One region of the Nanhaiella sioensis genome, then DNA from elsewhere that is predicted to be linked to it. Evidence: predicted binding sites of a transcription regulator. Region 1 holds the regulator's gene; each other region holds the start of a gene.

Evidence for each region. The regulator Rex, encoded in region 1, represses fermentation and respiration genes when NADH is low (regulators of the CRP and FNR family bind a similar motif). The targets are predictions, from matches to a motif close to TTGTGAAATATTTCACAA.
Region 2: a site for Rex is predicted at 1,666-1,683, ahead of V1503_RS03710 (YwiC-like family protein). Genes of this name have one in related genera too.
Region 3: a site for Rex is predicted at 1,813-1,830, ahead of V1503_RS15440 (cytochrome c3 family protein). Genes of this name have one in related genera too.
Region 4: a site for Rex is predicted at 2,291-2,308, ahead of adhE (bifunctional acetaldehyde-CoA/alcohol dehydrogenase). Genes of this name have one in related genera too.

The regions. Positions count from the first base shown of each region.
Region 1 is NZ_JBKAEG010000001.1:1,810,389-1,814,592, forward strand. Features, by position in the region: gene V1503_RS08310 (DUF2161 domain-containing phosphodiesterase) at 1-572, opposite strand, end outside; gene tatC (twin-arginine translocase subunit TatC) at 746-1,498, opposite strand; gene V1503_RS08320 (twin-arginine translocase TatA/TatE family subunit) at 1,516-1,695, opposite strand; gene V1503_RS08325 (redox-sensing transcriptional repressor Rex) at 1,791-2,429, opposite strand; gene moaC (cyclic pyranopterin monophosphate synthase MoaC) at 2,462-2,947, opposite strand; gene V1503_RS08335 (ABC-F family ATP-binding cassette domain-containing protein) at 3,534-4,204, shown strand, end outside.
Region 2 is NZ_JBKAEG010000001.1:786,660-790,863, reverse strand. Features, by position in the region: gene V1503_RS03720 (enoyl-CoA hydratase/isomerase family protein) at 1-96, shown strand, start outside; gene V1503_RS03715 (NAD(P)H-dependent flavin oxidoreductase) at 129-1,100, shown strand; gene V1503_RS03710 (YwiC-like family protein) at 1,744-2,457, shown strand; gene argC (N-acetyl-gamma-glutamyl-phosphate reductase) at 2,783-3,814, shown strand; gene argJ (bifunctional ornithine acetyltransferase/N-acetylglutamate synthase) at 3,876-4,204, shown strand, end outside.
Region 3 is NZ_JBKAEG010000001.1:3,341,515-3,345,718, forward strand. Features, by position in the region: gene V1503_RS15425 (bifunctional cystathionine gamma-lyase/homocysteine desulfhydrase) at 1-153, shown strand, start outside; gene V1503_RS15430 (YrhC family protein) at 371-607, shown strand; gene V1503_RS15435 (YrzI family small protein) at 986-1,126, shown strand; gene V1503_RS15440 (cytochrome c3 family protein) at 1,920-2,441, shown strand; gene V1503_RS15445 (ammonia-forming cytochrome c nitrite reductase subunit c552) at 2,447-3,898, shown strand.
Region 4 is NZ_JBKAEG010000001.1:3,306,735-3,310,938, forward strand. Features, by position in the region: RNA gene ssrS (6S RNA) at 42-227, shown strand; gene V1503_RS15280 (tRNA threonylcarbamoyladenosine dehydratase) at 567-1,334, shown strand; gene V1503_RS15285 (RsfA family transcriptional regulator) at 1,420-2,142, opposite strand; gene adhE (bifunctional acetaldehyde-CoA/alcohol dehydrogenase) at 2,483-4,204, shown strand, end outside.

The DNA.
Region 1 (4,204 bases):
GTTCCCATCTCGCGAAGATCACTTGTTGATAACTGGCCGAAACATTCGAGACAACAGGCAATATGAATACAGTTTTCTTTGTACGCCGTCATAATTTTTTGATTCTTGCTCCCACCAACATTATGGTTACGATGCCTTCCTTGCATTTCAGTTAAAAGTAAATCTCTTTTTTTCTTGCTTCTTTGCATACTTTTTTTCCGATCAAAGTCAGCTGGAGCTATAATAATATCTACCTGTGCAATACCATTTTTGAAAGTTACAATCATAAGGCCTAATTCTAACCTTCTGACCAAATAACAAATATCCTGCCATTTTTTAGAACGCAAAGAATATGTAGGTCTCGGGATAGCAATGAACACCTGATCGGATAAACGCTGCCTTTTAGTAGCTTGTATTAACAGCTTTATACTTATATTAAGCTTAAGCTCCACGATAACTAGCTCATCGTCTTTTATAGCTGCTATATCACAATGATTGACTTCTCCATATACTTCATAGCCCTGTTCTGTAAAATGCTCTTGAATAGGTTTATATAAATCAACCTCATACAATTTTGTTGTTTTATTGCTCATTAACATCATTACTTTCTTCATTTATTCAATGCTTAAATATTAGTTAATCATACGACCTTTATATTTAATAAATTCACATAACACCTGCTAGATTTACTATATAAAAAAAGTGAGCCTCTACAATTTGTAAAAACTCACTTTGATTACCTTTATTATGATTTATGGTATGGTTGTTACTCATTTTCAGCCATGAGTTCCTGTTCTAGTTTTTCCACTTTGCGAAAGGTTATTTTTGAGATAAAGATACTTATTTCATATAGAATAAATAAAGGTATCGTCACCATCAGATGTGAAATGAGCTCTGGTGGCGTAATAAATGCTGCTATAACTAGTAAAACAAAATATGCGTACTTTCTTATTTTCGCTAAAAACATAGGCGAGACTATGCCAAGTCTAGTTAAAAACATCACAACGACAGGAAGCTGAAACAATATTCCAAATGGAATAGTGATTTTGAATAGAAATTGGAAATATTCATTTATCCCAATAACTTGATTAACCGTTAGGCGTTCAGATATCCTCGTCATAAACTCAATAACAAATGGAAATAGAATAAAATAGGAAAACGAAACCCCACCTAAAAATAGTAACACTGATATTGGTATATAACTTAAAGTGATTTTCCGCTCTTTTTCATATAGGCCTGGGCTAATAAACGCCCAAAGCTGGTATAAAATAACTGGTGCAGTAATTACAAAAGCTATAATAAAAGCAAATTGCATATAAATTTTTATTGGATCAGTTAAGGAAAATGCATTCATCGTCAGCTCTTTTGCTTCATCAGCCTGTTGTAAATAGACAATGATTGGCTCAGCCAAAAAAAAGCTTCCAATTGTAGCCACAACAAAGAAAACGGCTGCGATAATTAGACGCTTCCTTAGCTCTCCTATATGATCGTATACAGACATTTCTTTACTATCATTCATACTTTCTCATCCTAATGTTACTTCTTTTTATTATTTTCATTTGCAATGTCTTGTGCCGCTCTCTTAAATTCTCTAAGTGTTTCTCCAGCAGCTTTTCCTAATTGAGGAAGCTTATTTGGACCAAAGATAACGAGTGCGATCACTAAAATTAATATAAGACTTCCAATTCCTATGTTAATTGGTCTCACCTCCATCATAAATTACAAATAATTTTCCTGATCTATCATTATAAAGCATATATTGTTTTTATAACTCGGTGATCATGTAAACGACCATAATGCCAATATAGCTACTATTCAGTTGGGTAGTTTTTAAGGAAATAAACTAAAGATTGTAATTCAACTGCTAAATCAATGTGATGAATCCTAATATGGTCAGGTACATTAATTCGAGCTGGCGTAAAATTCAAAATACCCTTAATACCTGTTTCTACTAAACGGTCAGTCATCCCTTGCGCAACTGGTGCAGGTACAGTTAAGATGGCGACACTTACATCCTTGGTAATATATTTTTCTAAGTCATCCATATGATAAATAGGAACATCTCCAACTGTAGTGCCAATTTTTTGCTCATCAACATCAAATGCAAGTTCAATTTTCATATTATTATTTTTAATAAAGTTGTAATTTAAAAATGCAGTACCTAAATTCCCAACCCCGATTAACACCACTTTTGTTAGTTCATCTTGATCAAGTGTTTGTCGAAAAAACGTTAATAAGTAATTAACATTATAACCATATCCTTTTTTACCTAAAGCACCAAAATACGAAAAATCTCTACGTATTGTTGCAGAATCTACTTTTACAGCCTCGCTTAATTCAGCAGATGATACGCGCTGCTTACCTGCAGCATGAAGATTTTTGATGAAACGATAATACAATGGTAAACGCTTTGCAGTAGCTTGTGGAATTTTTGTTTGTTCGTTATTCACTTCTATTCCCCCACATTCAAACAGCTATTCATTCACTGCTCTCTAATAAAGTCTCCGTTCTTTCCACCAGTCTTCTCTAATAAATAAGTTGGACCAATAACCATACCTTTATCAACTGCTTTACACATATCATAAACAGTTAGGGCACACGTACTAGCAGCAGTTAGAGCTTCCATTTCAACACCTGTACTACCTTTAGTTTTAACTTCTACGATAATAATAAGCTTGTATAATTGCTTTTTTTCTTCCCATGTAAACGTGATATCGACACCCTTTAAACTAATTGGGTGACACATTGGGATAATATCTGCTGTTTTTTTTGCAGCCATAATACCAGCCACTTGAGCTACAGCTAACACATCCCCTTTTTTTATTTTTGAATGAATAATCTGTTCATAAATTTCTTGATTAACTGAGATACTTGATCTCGCTATAGCAGTTCTAAATGTTTCGCCCTTTTCAGAAATATCAACCATCTTTGCTCTACCTTGATCATTAAAATGTGTAAATGAAGACACTTGCTTTTCACCTCTCAATATGACTATACTACACTATTTTTACAATCCTGTCGTTACTTTAACAAGGCGTGAAAACTATATGTACATCCAAGGCCATTTCTATCACCTTTTGAGTACATGGCTTTTTTCATAAATGGTGAATTGTAACGAATAATTTAGCCCATTGTCATAGTTTTAATGATGAGAAGCTGCAACAAACGATATAATAATTCGTATTTGTGTCTCAATACATGGCTGCTGTTTTCGCATTAATTGTTGATTTTCGTTCTAAGAAATAAATACGTATAAACTTAGCGGTTGTAGGCACCTTTTCTCATTATAAATGAGGTCAATTGCATAAGTTCATTTTATGCTGTCCTAAATTATTCACAATAGCAACAAAGTTTACGAAAAGAGCCTATAACGTCTACAACCTAAGTTTAATATGACTTCCGTAAGAAAGCGCATACAAAATAAGCTAAACTATTATTAAAAATATGCATTTCACAAGCCTTTGATAAGTAAACATTGGAATCCAGTGAAAGAATATTGCTCATTTCATACATTTTAAGATACACTAAAACTATTATAACAGAGGTGAACTAACATGATAGTGTTACAAGTGAATCAGCTCACAAAATATTTTGGATCTGACCTTATTTTATCGAATATAAAGCTAGAAGTACAATTGAAAGATAGGATTGCTGTCGTTGGCCGTAACGGCGCTGGAAAATCAACTTTATTGAAAATAATAGCAGGTTATATGTCTCATGATAGCGGAAGCGTCATGAAACCGAAAGACATTTCTATTGGATATTTAGCACAACATAGTGGCTTAGATTCAGACTTATCTATTTGGGAAGAAATGTTAACCGTGTTTGAACCGTTAAAAAAAATGGAGATAGACTTACGTGAACTGGAAGAGAAAATGTCCAATCAAAGCCTAATGTCAAACAAGGCAGATTACGACAAACTATTAAAAGAGTATGATCATTTACAAATTCAATATAAAGAACAAGGTGGCTATCAATATGAAGCTGATGTACGAGCTGTTCTACATGGACTCCAGTTTTCAAGCTTCAATTATTCGACACCTATATCATCATTAAGTGGTGGTCAAAAAACGAGGCTTGCTTTAGGGAAGCTATTATTATCAAAGCCTAATTTATTAATACTAGATGAGCCGACTAACCACCTTGACATTGATACACTCACTTGGTTAGAGCAATATTTACTCGGCTATCCAGGAGCTATTCTCATCGTATCTCATGACCGTTA
Region 2 (4,204 bases), 1.0 Mb from region 1:
GCTATGGCACAAGGTATTGCCTTTACAACGAAAGATCATAGAGAAGGAGTAACGTCATTTTTTGAGAAAAGACAACCACAATTTTCTGGTAGGTAATTAGTGTATGAATTAAAAAGGGGGGAAAGATAATGAACGAAAAACTGCCGAAACATATGACTACAAATATAACTTTACCAGTCATTTCAGCACCAATGTTTCTCATATCAAGTCCAAAGTTAGTTATTGAAAGTTGTAAGTTAGGTGTCATAGGTTCGTTTCCAACATTGAATGCTAGAACAGTAGATATATTAGAAGATTGGATGGCTGAAATTTCTACAGAGCTAGCTATTGCAAAAAAAGAAGATCCTCAACTGAAAGTTGCACCATGGGCTGTCAATTTTATCGTTCATCAAACAAATCCGCGATATGAGGAAGACTTACGGTTAATAACTAAATATCAGCCCCCAATTGTTATTACATCACTTGGAAACCCGTCAGCTGTTGTTGAAATTGTTCATCAATATGGTGGTCTTGTCTTTGCTGATGTAAGTAACATTCCTCATGCTCGCAAAGCTGCGAAAACGGGAGTTGACGGCTTAATTCTAGTATGTTCAGGTGCAGGAGGGCATGCTGGAACAATTAATAGCTTTGCTTTTGCAGGAGAAGTAAGAAAATTTTGGGATGGCATTACAGTCTTGGCAGGTTGCATCACGACGGGACGTGATATTCTTGCAGTTGAAGCTTTAGGTATGGACATGGCTTACATTGGAACGAGATTTATAAGTGCAAAGGAGAGCTTTGCAAGTGAAGATTATAGAGATATGTTAATAGATGCTTCTGTAGATGATCTTATTTATACTGATGCCATTAGTGGTGTATACGCTAATTACCTAAAGGAAAGTATTTTAAATGCTGGTATTGATATAAATGAACTTGAAAAAAAACAAACTGTTGACTTTTCATTTATGAACCAAACAAATGCGAAAGCATGGAAGGATATTTTTTCAGCAGGGCAAGGAGTTGGTCAGATAAGTAGAGCTCAAACAGTTGCTGAAATTATTGAGGAAATGCAAAATGAGTATCATTTAGCTAAAGGTAGGTTGTCTGAAACGCTCGTTTAGCTTAAAGGCTCTTTTCGTAAACTTTGTTGCTATTGTTATCAAATTATTACCAAGTACTATATAAGTGGTTTATATGTTAGTCAACTATGTACAGCAGAAAAGCGCTAGTTGACTATTTTTTAATAAGAAAATCAACAATCAATGCAAAAACAGCATTACTAAAAATGGACGGTATGATGAGTTGTATAGGTGCACAATAATTAAAAAGTTATCACGTACGCTAAATGTATACGTGCTTAAATCTTATAACGAAAATGTGAAAACAGCCAAAGGAAAACATGCTGTATGGACATCACTCTCATCTAATAAAGTTTAAATATCGGAAGGTTACCCATGACTTTAACCTTATTGCTATTTTCAGCCTTAATAGAAGGAAAGGTGTCACGAAACTTTAGTTGCGCTTATTTTCAGCGTGAGAAAACAACAATCCTTATCATAACCACTCTATTGAAAGGCTAGGACCAGAAGTTATTCTAGCCTTTTAAGAGCTTACAATTAGGCTATACACAACATTTTTGTAAATTGTTAATAAAAAGTCAAAGATGCCTTGGAAGGGACTGTAACTTTGTGATTTATCTCACTTATTGTTTTATGTTGTTTCATTATAATAACATCTAAGAAAGTTTAGGTGAGGTGAACGAGTATGAAACCTTTGATTCCGAAACAACACGGTGCATGGGCTATGTTACTCATCCCATTTTTGGTAGGAATATTTGCTGGTCAGCCTTCTATGATACATATCCCCTTATTTGGTGGCTGGCTGTTACTTTATTTAGGTACATATCCTTTGCTCATGTTTTTGAAAGGAAAGCGACAAGAATTTTATCTCAAATGGACATTTATTTATATGTTTCCAGCTCTAATTTGTTTAGTTGTAGCATTAATTATTAATTATAACCTTATTTATTTTGGCATCGTCATGTTGCCTTTTTTCGTGGTAAATGTGTATTTTGCAAAGAAAAACCAAGAACGTGCTCTACTAAATGACATGAGTGCAATTACATCATTTAGCATCGGTGGAGTAGCTAGTTATTATGGGGGGACTGGTACGATAGATTTTGTTGCTATTGGTATTTTGTTACTATCAATGTTCTTCTTTATAGGAAGTACATTTTATGTGAAAACAATGATAAGAGAGAAGAAAAATAATGCATACCGTTGGCTTTCTTGGGGATACCATCTAGGAATCATAGTTATATTATTTGTAAGTGGCTACCCTTGGTTTATTATTGCGTATATACCGAGTGTAGTCCGTGCTTTTTACTTTTATGGAAAAAATGTTTCTGTTTTGAAAGTAGGTATCTGGGAAATTATAAATGCTGTTTATTTTTTCTTAGTCGTTGTAGTGTTAGTCTAAAATAGCATTGAAATGTATATCGTATTTATAATGAGAGCTAACCTATTAAAGGTTAGCTCTTTTTATTTCATAAGGTCAATATTCAACTAAGCTACAAAATAGGTAGATTTAATGTTTGTTCTATTTTTACAGCGTAATTAATAGTATTTATATAATAGTTTATGGTTTTTATAATTTATTTATAAAAATACAATTGATTTTATATTTATTCAGTATTATAATGAAAACTAATTTTACGTGATGTTCAAAAAAACATGACAAAGACAGAGGTGTAGCTTTGAATTGAGTGAATCAATGCTGCCTAAGAAATAGAGGGGGATCGCAGATGAGAGCTGCTGTAATCGGTGCAACAGGTTATGGAGGAGTAGAACTATTACGTTTATTGCAGCAACATCCAGTCGTTAATGTTCATTCTGTTCATTCATCTTCTAATGATGGATTACCATTAGGGCAGATGTATGGACATTTATCTGGAAGTTTGAAATTTCAGTTAGAAAGTATTGATATTGACAAAATTGGTAGTGAGGTAGATGTGGTATTTATGGCAACACCAGCTGGTGTATCTAGTGAATTGACATCACAATTCAGTGAATATGATACACATATCATTGATTTATCAGGTGATTTGCGGCTACAAGATAATAAAACTTATGAAAGATGGTATAACAAGACTCCAGCTCCATCTCAAATTGTCAAGGAAGCTGTATATGGATTATCCGAGTGGAATAGCAATAAAATTAGTGAAGCTAAGATTATTGCAAATCCCGGTTGTTACCCTACGGCGGTACTACTAGGTTTAGCACCTTTAGTTCAGATGGATTTAATTAAGGAAGAATCGATCATTATTGATGCAAAATCAGGTGTTTCGGGTGCAGGGAGAAGTTTAGCTACCGCTGTTCATTTTGCTGAAACAAATGAGAATCTAAAAATCTATAAAGTAAATCAACATCAGCATATTCCAGAAATAGAGCAAATGCTCCTTAATTGGAATGGTAGCATTCAACCAATTACATTGAGCACCCATCTTGTTCCAATGACTCGAGGTATTATGGCGACAATGTATGTTGAGCCTAAAAAACAGCTCAAAACGGAGGAGCTGTATGATATTTATAGGTGTGCATATGATGAGCATTATTTTGTACGAGTAAAGGATGTATTTCCATCAACGAAGGAAGTTTATGGGTCAAACTATTGTGATATTGCATTGATGAATGATGAAAGAACAGGAAGAATTACAATTGTTTCAGTGATTGATAATCTAGTTAAAGGAGCAGCAGGTCAGGCTATTCAAAACTTAAATATTTTACTAGGTATGGATGAACATACGGGCTTAGATTTACTACCTGTTTATCCATAGATGTCATATATATTTTTCTTTCTCTTACGAAAAAAATAATGGAGGAATAAGTTTGATTAATATGAAAACAAAAGTAGGTACTGTTAATGTATTGCCAGAAGGAACGATCACATCTCCTGAAGGGTTTCAAACGGATGGGATTCATGCAGGTTTAAGATACACCAAAAATGATCTAGGTATTGTTCTCAGTGAAGTACCAGCCACATGTGCTGCAGTATATACACAAAGTCATTTTCAAGCACCTCCATTAAAAGTTACGCAACAAAGTATTGCAGTTGAAAACAAGCTTCAAGCTATTGTTGTAAACAGCGCCTGTGCCAATGCATGCACCGGTGAACAAGGTATGCAGGATGCATATGAAATGAGACATTTATGTGCTACACAATTTTC
Region 3 (4,204 bases), 1.5 Mb from region 1:
TTAATTTCAGTTCCTGCAAAAATGACACATGCTTCGATACCAAAAGAACGTCGTGAAGAGCTAGGTATAACAGATGGTCTTGTCCGCATTTCAGTAGGACTTGAAGATGTGGAAGATTTAATCGCAGACTTAGCTAATGCACTTAAAGGATAAATAAAAAAAGGCGAAAGTATTTTCGCCTTTTTTTTGTTCCAGTTAGACACCTATTCTCTATAGATTATGAGCCCATTCACAACAGCCATAGTGACGTTAATTTATTTTTGTGATTGGTTCCTACCCTATAATTGGTTAAAGTTACATTCATTTTGACCTACTAAGATATGTTAAAGTAGATTTATAGATACTTAGAAAAGTAGGTGACAAACTTAAAATGGATGAGAAGCAATTACGTGATTTGAAATTTAAAATTGTCGACTTTACAAGAATTGCATTTGTTTTAATTGCAATTAGTGTCTTTTTATATTTAGGTGTTGTTATTAATCAACATGTTCAGGAAGCGACTAATGTCAACTTATTAATGGCAATGACATATATTTTTTTATTTGTAGCGTATCTTTTATTTAACATGGTAATTAAGTATAAAAAAATAGTAAGTGATCTAGAATAAGAAAATTATTTTATTTTTTACAAAAAAGCCCTTTACAAAATATCATAAATTGGTTATACTTTCCTATGAAATAAACAAATTCTGATAAGGAGGTCGAATTTAATGTTAGGCAAATTATTTAAACTTATTAAATTAAATAGTATTTCTTACTACTCGACCGATGTCGGAATGCGGGTGTTTCAATAACTAACTAAGCATACACGCCACAGGTTGAATAGTATACCTGTGGCTTTTTATATAAATAGCATCTTTCCTTTTAATGCTTATTTATAAAATAATTTTGATTATTTTAACCACAGGTATAGAAAATTTACCTGTGGTTTTTTATCGTCAAATTGAACATAGTGTATGCAATGAACTTAAAGGAGGTGAAGCCATATGAAATTCAATATTTTGTCTATCACAATTACAATTAATAAACGAACGTATTCAATTGAAAAAGCTTATCGAGAAGAGCAAGTAAAAAAAATGATTGATGAAGAAAGAGAAAAGTCGTTTAGAGCTTACCCAATCATATAATAATCATTTCAAATAATTACAGGAGGGTGATAAAAATGATAATGAAAAATTTGTTGATCGTTAAGTTAATTGATAAGGAAAATTTTACGTAGTTACTAAACAAAGAACGATCATTACAAATTATAAGTGTATTATCTTTTCATCATTACAGCTAAGTAGGATGACTCTTTACATTAGGCTGTTTTAGCATTGGTTGTTGCTTTTCGTTCTAATAGATAAGCACGTATAAACCGAGCTTTCGTAGCATCTTACATTGAAAACAGCCATTAGGTAAAAACGAACATATATTTTCATTCAGGTAGGTTTTACTTTTTATTAGTAAAGCCTACTTTTTTTATTTACTAGCTCTCTCACCTAGCCTGTCAAGGCGTTATAACTGACTGAGAGAAAACAAAATATTTTTTCTTCAAAAACGTTCCAATGCTTGTTGAGAGGAAACAGTTTGTTCCGTTTTTGTTAAATATACTTGAATCAATTATTTTTCCAAATGTACACAATTTGGCCTTTTTATAGACAATAGTTTGTCAATTATGGCTTATCAAACATTCAATAAAATATGGTAATGTTTAGTTGGAAAGGTACAATAAACCTATAGATAGGCTTTTTTTCACAATTGTTATTATTCGTGAATGAAATATGGTTATACTTTTCTATCATCACAAAGCGGTAAATCAATATTTATCAAATTGCTCATTTTTTCACATGTGTCAATTTATTAAGTGGCTGACATACTAATTAGCCTTTTAATTTGTATGAAGAAGATATAAAAATGACAGAAGAGGAGGGGGAAGGTATGGTGAAAAAGCTTAAAGCGCTGGATAAAAAAGTCGTTATTTTAATTGGGCTATTTTTAGGAGTTGTTGTAGCAGTAGCAAGTGCTGAGACAATGCATTATACAGATAGTGCAGAATTTTGTTCGACTTGTCACCCTATGGATTCAGCCTATAGTAGCTTTGCAGACTCTACACATGCAAATATCGCCTGTAATAAGTGTCATGCTCCAACTGATAGCCTTGGAAGGAAAATACTATTTAAAGCGAAAGCTGGAACGCATGATATTTACATGAATACATTTGGGGCAGATAAGATTCCTGATGTTATTCATGCGAAAACAGCCACCATTGACGTTATTCAAGAAAACTGTAAAAGCTGTCACGAAGGAACACTAAATAATTTATCACATGATGCAAAAGAAAATTGCACGGATTGTCATAGGCAAATCCCTCATGGTAATGGCAACTTTAAGACAGATGAATGGTTTAAACCTGCGGATTATGACATTAATAATCGAAACGAATCTTTTGAGAAAGGGTGAGGAAAATGCATAGAAACATCAAAAGAATTATAGTTCCCACTGCTTTAGTAATTTTTTTAATCTCTATTATTGCTGCCTGTGGTTCAGATGAAGCGAAAGAAAGTATAACTGCTAAAAAGTTATACAATACGGGACTATCAGCTGACGAAATAAATAATGAAGCATTTGCTGATATTTTTCCGTTACAGTATGAAAGCTATAAGCGTAATGAAGAAATGTCTGATACGAAATACGGTGGATCAGTACCAACGTCAAAATTTGATCATACTAAAGAGCCTTATTTACCAATAATTTTTAATGGTTACGGATTTGCAAAGGAATATAATGAAGATCGTGGACACATTTACGCCATTGAAGATAATGTAAATATTGCTAGAATTACGGATAAGTCAATTGGTTCTTGTTTAACTTGTAAAAGTACTGCAGTTCCTATTTTGTTAGAGGAAGACGAGTTTGGAGACGGATACTGGTCGGCAAACTTTCGAAACGAGATTGTACCTCGTGCTGAAGAATTAGGACATTCTCCTATCGGTTGTTCAGATTGTCATGATCCCGAAACGATGGAATTACGTGTCACTCGTCCAATGTTTGCAACAGCTATGGAAGCAAGGGGAGTAGACATTTCAAACCCTACAAAAAATGAAATGCGTACGTATGTATGTGCACAATGTCACGTAGAGTACTATTTTGAACCAGAAAAGAAGGCAGTAACATTCCCATGGACAAATGGATTAAAGCCAGAAGAAATGTATGAATACTACGATACGATAGCAAAAGATTCTGGGTTTGCACAAGACTGGATTCATACTGTTTCAGGTGCACCAATGCTAAAAGCTCAGCATCCAGAATTCGAAATTTGGTCTGAAGGCCCTCATGGAATTGCTGAAGTTTCCTGTTCGGATTGCCATATGCCATACGAACGTTCAGATGGTAAGAAAAAGATTACTAGTCACCAATGGACTTCACCTTTAAAAACGGTTGAGCAATCATGTCGTACATGTCATGCAGACAAGACTGAGCAAGAGCTTATAGATCGGGTTGAAGGCATTCAAGATGCTCATATGGAAAACTTACACAAAGCCGAAGAAATATCCATTGATGCACATTACTATATTAATAAGATGATAACTACTGGTGCTCCTGAGTCTAAAATTGAAGAAGCACAACAACTTGTTCGTAAAGGACAGTGGTTATTTGATATTGTAGCTGCAGAAAATTCTGCTGGATTCCATGACCCTCAAGGTGCAATGGATAGTATGAAAAAATCTACTGAAGCATTAAATGAAGCTATTATTATTGCAACTGAAGAGTTAGTGAAACTTGATGTAAATATTGACGAACTAAAAGAAGAAATAGCAAAAGTGAAAAAAGCTGTTTATGATGAACCAGATGTCTTTAAAAAGAAAGACCATGTCATAAATGATTATTTTCCAAATCAACAACCACCAAAAAATTAAGCACTTACAGAACGATGATTAACAAACTAATTTTCACCGTACAATACGGCTATATTGTACGGTGCATTTTTGTTCAGTTAAAAACTATATTTCCATTGTTTATAAGGTGGTAACAATTTCGTGCAAGGATATGTTTGACATTGTACAAACATAACACTAATTTGATCTAGATGTTTTATCAATAGTAGAAAAATGTTTTGATAAGAGCCTTCATAAGACAATGGTCTTAATATATATATGTGAAATAAATCACAAGAATCGTGTTTATTATTAATATACTGTAAATTTTTAATTGAATCAAGCTGA
Region 4 (4,204 bases), 1.5 Mb from region 1:
GATAACTGTAAATTGGTGTGATATTATAATAACAGAACTTGAAAGTCCTGATGTGTTCGTCTTATAACCTATTGTTTTGACCGAACAATAAGTTATACGGGAGCTTGAGTTTTCAAACGGCGTACATGCCTTCTGGATTATAAGGACGTACTAACATTTGGAACAGGGCACCCACCTGCGGAGTGCGGGATCAAAACGAAGGCATCGACGGCACAATTGGGACTTCCGTTCCGTTATAATAAAATAAAAAAGGTATACCCTATACATGATGTATAGGGTTTTTGTAGCTATTTAGAGTACATAAATGCCATACATTTGTAACAGACGTAGCTTGATGATCTTACAATGGGCTGTTTTGCTAAGAAATAAACGTGCCCCCAGTTAAAGTTCGTAGCAGCTTTTGTTCTAGATAACGACGGCAACGTTACAAAAAAACTTTTTTCCAAGACTGTTACATTTTGTATTTTGTCGAAAAAATGATCTTCAAATCTTGTATTTCTTATAATTTATGATATTATTTTTATCGGAAAACATTGAATAAGTTTGTGACAAACGGAGTTGAGAATATGTTACATCAATTTTCTAGAAATGAATTAGCGATTGGGATAGAAGGATTAAACATTTTAAAAAATAGCACAGTGGCAGTACTTGGAATTGGTGGTGTAGGTTCATTTGCAGCTGAAGCACTAGCTCGATCTGGTGTAGGAAGGCTTGTATTAGTTGATAAGGATGATGTCGATATTACAAATGTAAATCGACAAATTCACGCTTTACTCTCAACTGTCGGTAAGCCAAAAGCTGACCTCATGAAGGACCGTATAAAAGATATTAATCCAGAATGTCAAGTGATTGCGTTGAAAATGTTTTATACAGAGGAGACGTATGAGGAATTTTTTAGTTATGGAATAGATTTTGTTATAGATGCGTCTGATACGATTTGTTATAAAATCCATTTAATGAAGGAATGCTTGCAGAGGAAGATTCCAATTATTTCAAGTATGGGTGCAGCAAATAAAATGGACCCTACACGTTTTAAAATAGCTGATATTTCCAAAACTCACACTGATCCCATTGCAAAAGTTATTCGAACGAAGTTAAGAAAAGAGGGTATCCGTAAGGGGATTAAAGTAGTATTTTCTGACGAGAGTCCTATTGTGATTCGGGAAGATATTCGCAAGAAAATTGTACCTGATGAAAATACACCTATTAGAAAAGCTAAAATGCCACCATCATCCAATGCTTTTGTTCCATCAGTAGCAGGGCTAATAATGGCAAGTCACGTGGTTACTGAATTGTTAACAGATATACCAATTAAACGAGTAAATCAGGGCTAAAAATACTCTACATTTATCTGATATCGACTTGGTTCTTCTCGTTCCGACAATGACAAAAACGTGGTCTAAAGATAGACCACGTTTTTTACTTAGCTAATTGTTCTAAGTTTCCGTTTTTATCCATTCTAAAAGCTGGAGAAGGTCTTTCTTCATTATCATCAAATAAAACCATTTTCCGTGCTCGATCCATAATTTGTACTAATGCTTGATAGTCTTCTTGTATCATAGATTGCTTTTCGGACATTTTTTCAAGCTTTATAACTAGTTCTTTATTTTGCTTTGAAAGAGTTTGGTTTTCTTGTTGTAATTGTACATTTTCCTGCTGCAATCTCATTGAATGTTGATCTTGTACTTTAAGTTCTTTTAAATAAGAAATGCAATCTTCTAGAGATATTGAATTTGATCCAGCTGATGGCTCTATAGGTGGAACTGATGTCGTCACTGGCGTAGTCAACAACTCTGTCGTGAACTCATTATTTAGATTATAGCTCTCTACTGGATGGTTATCATCAACTGTAGTAATCTGTGGTAGTGAAATTGTACTAGGAAGCTCATCTTGCTTCTTTAATCTGTCTAACGCTCTCTTTCTTTCTTTTCTTTGCTTTTTCGCAATGGCGATAGCTTGATCATACTTTCCTCTTACTTCCGCGTTCCACCGAAATCCACAAGCAGCAGAAGTTCGGTTAAGCTTATCACCAACTTCTTCGAAGGCTGATAACTGAGTTCCACCTTCACGAATATAGCGAAGTACTGTTTCTGCGAGTAATAGGTCTTCTTCATGAGACCATGCATCTTGACGAACTTTCACATAAACACTCCTATCTTCTGAAAAATTTAATTTACTATATAGTAGATTTTCTATTAATAGAATGGACGGCTATTATAATTTTTATACATTTACTAGTTTTTTTAAGGATTAAAAGGAGTAAAAGTCGAGGATATCAGTTTAATAATATATGTGAAATTATTCACAATGTCGTCAAATTTAATGTAACTATTCGCAACATATCGATAGTATAATAAACGTGTAAGATAGTTAGTTAATAAATTTAGTAAAAAACGTAAAGTATCAAGTAAGTTGCTTTTTTTTAACATTCACATGTGAAAACATTCACAAACTTTAAGCGAGAAATTAGGAGGAGTTTCAAATGGCTGTTGAAGAAAAAGTATTAAAACAACAACAAGATGTTTCAAAAATGATTAATTCTTTAGTTGATCGTGGTTCTAAAGCTTTAAAGGAATTTCGCAATTATGATCAAGAAATGATCAATGACATAGTAAAAGAAATGGCTTTAGCAGGATTAGATCAACATATGCACTTAGCTAAGCTAGCAGTTGATGAAACAAAACGTGGTGTTTATGAGGATAAAATTATTAAAAACATTTTTGCTACTGAATATATTTATCATAACGTTAAATATGATAAAACTGTCGGCATTATTAATGATAATGAACACGAAGGTGTAATCGAAGTTGCAGAGCCAGTAGGTGTTGTTGCTGGTGTAACACCAGTGACAAATCCAACATCAACAACGATGTTTAAAGCAATTATTGCAATTAAAACTAGAAACCCAATTATTTTTGCTTTCCATCCATCTGCACAAAAATGTAGTAGTGAAGCAGCAAGAATTCTTCGTGACGCAGCAGTAAAAGCAGGAGCGCCTGAAGGTTGTATTCAATGGATAGAAACGCCATCTATCGAAGCAACAAAACAATTAATGAATCATGATGGGGTTGCGATCGTCTTAGCGACAGGTGGCCCAGGAATGGTTAAATCAGCTTATAGTACTGGTAAACCTGCGTTAGGTGTAGGTGCTGGTAACGTACCTTGTTATATTGAAAAATCTGCTGAGGTGAAACGTTCTGTAAATGATTTAATTTTATCAAAAACATTTGATAATGGTATGATTTGTGCTTCTGAACAAGCTGTTATTATCGATAAAGAAATTTATGATGAAGTGAAAAAAGAAATGATATATCATTCTTGTCACTTCTTATCAGAAAACGAAAAGAAAAAAGTAGAAAAACTTGTTATTGATGAAAACAAATGTGCTGTTAATCCAAACATCGTTGGTAAACCAGCTTATGAAATCGCAAAAATGGCTGGTGTAGAAGTACCCAAAGATACTAAAATTCTAATCGCTGAATTAAAAGGTGTAGGTGAAGCTCACCCACTTTCAAGAGAAAAGCTTAGTCCAGTACTAGCTTGTTATAAAGTTAATAATACAGAGGAAGGGATTACTCGTGCAGAAGAAATGCTAGAGTTTGGAGGTCTAGGTCACTCTGCTGTAATCCATTCTGAAGACCAAAAAACCATAGAAGCTTATGGAAAACGTATGAAGGCATGTCGTGTCATTGTGAATGCTCCATCTTCACAAGGGGCAATCGGAGATATTTATAATGCATATATTCCTTCATTAACATTAGGTTGTGGATCTTACGGTAAGAACTCTGTATCTTCAAATGTTGGAACAGCGAACTTATTAAATATCAAAAAAATTGCGAAAAGGAATGTCAATATGCAATGGTTTAAGCTTCCACCAAAAGTTTACTTTGAAAAGCATTCTACTCAATATTTAGCAAAAATGCCTGAAATCTCAAAAGCTTTGATTGTAACGGACCCAGGTATGGTGAAGCTTGGCTATGTTGATAAAGTTCTTTATTATTTACGTAAACGTCAAGATTACGTCCATTGTGAAATTTTCTCAAATGTTGAGCCAGATCCATCTATTGAAACTGTGATGAAGGGTGCAGAAATGATGAAAGAATTCCAACCTGATGTCATCATTGCACTTGGCGGTGGATCAGCGATGGATGCTGCAAAAGGAATGTGGTTATTTTACGAACACCCAGAAACAACGTTCCATGGC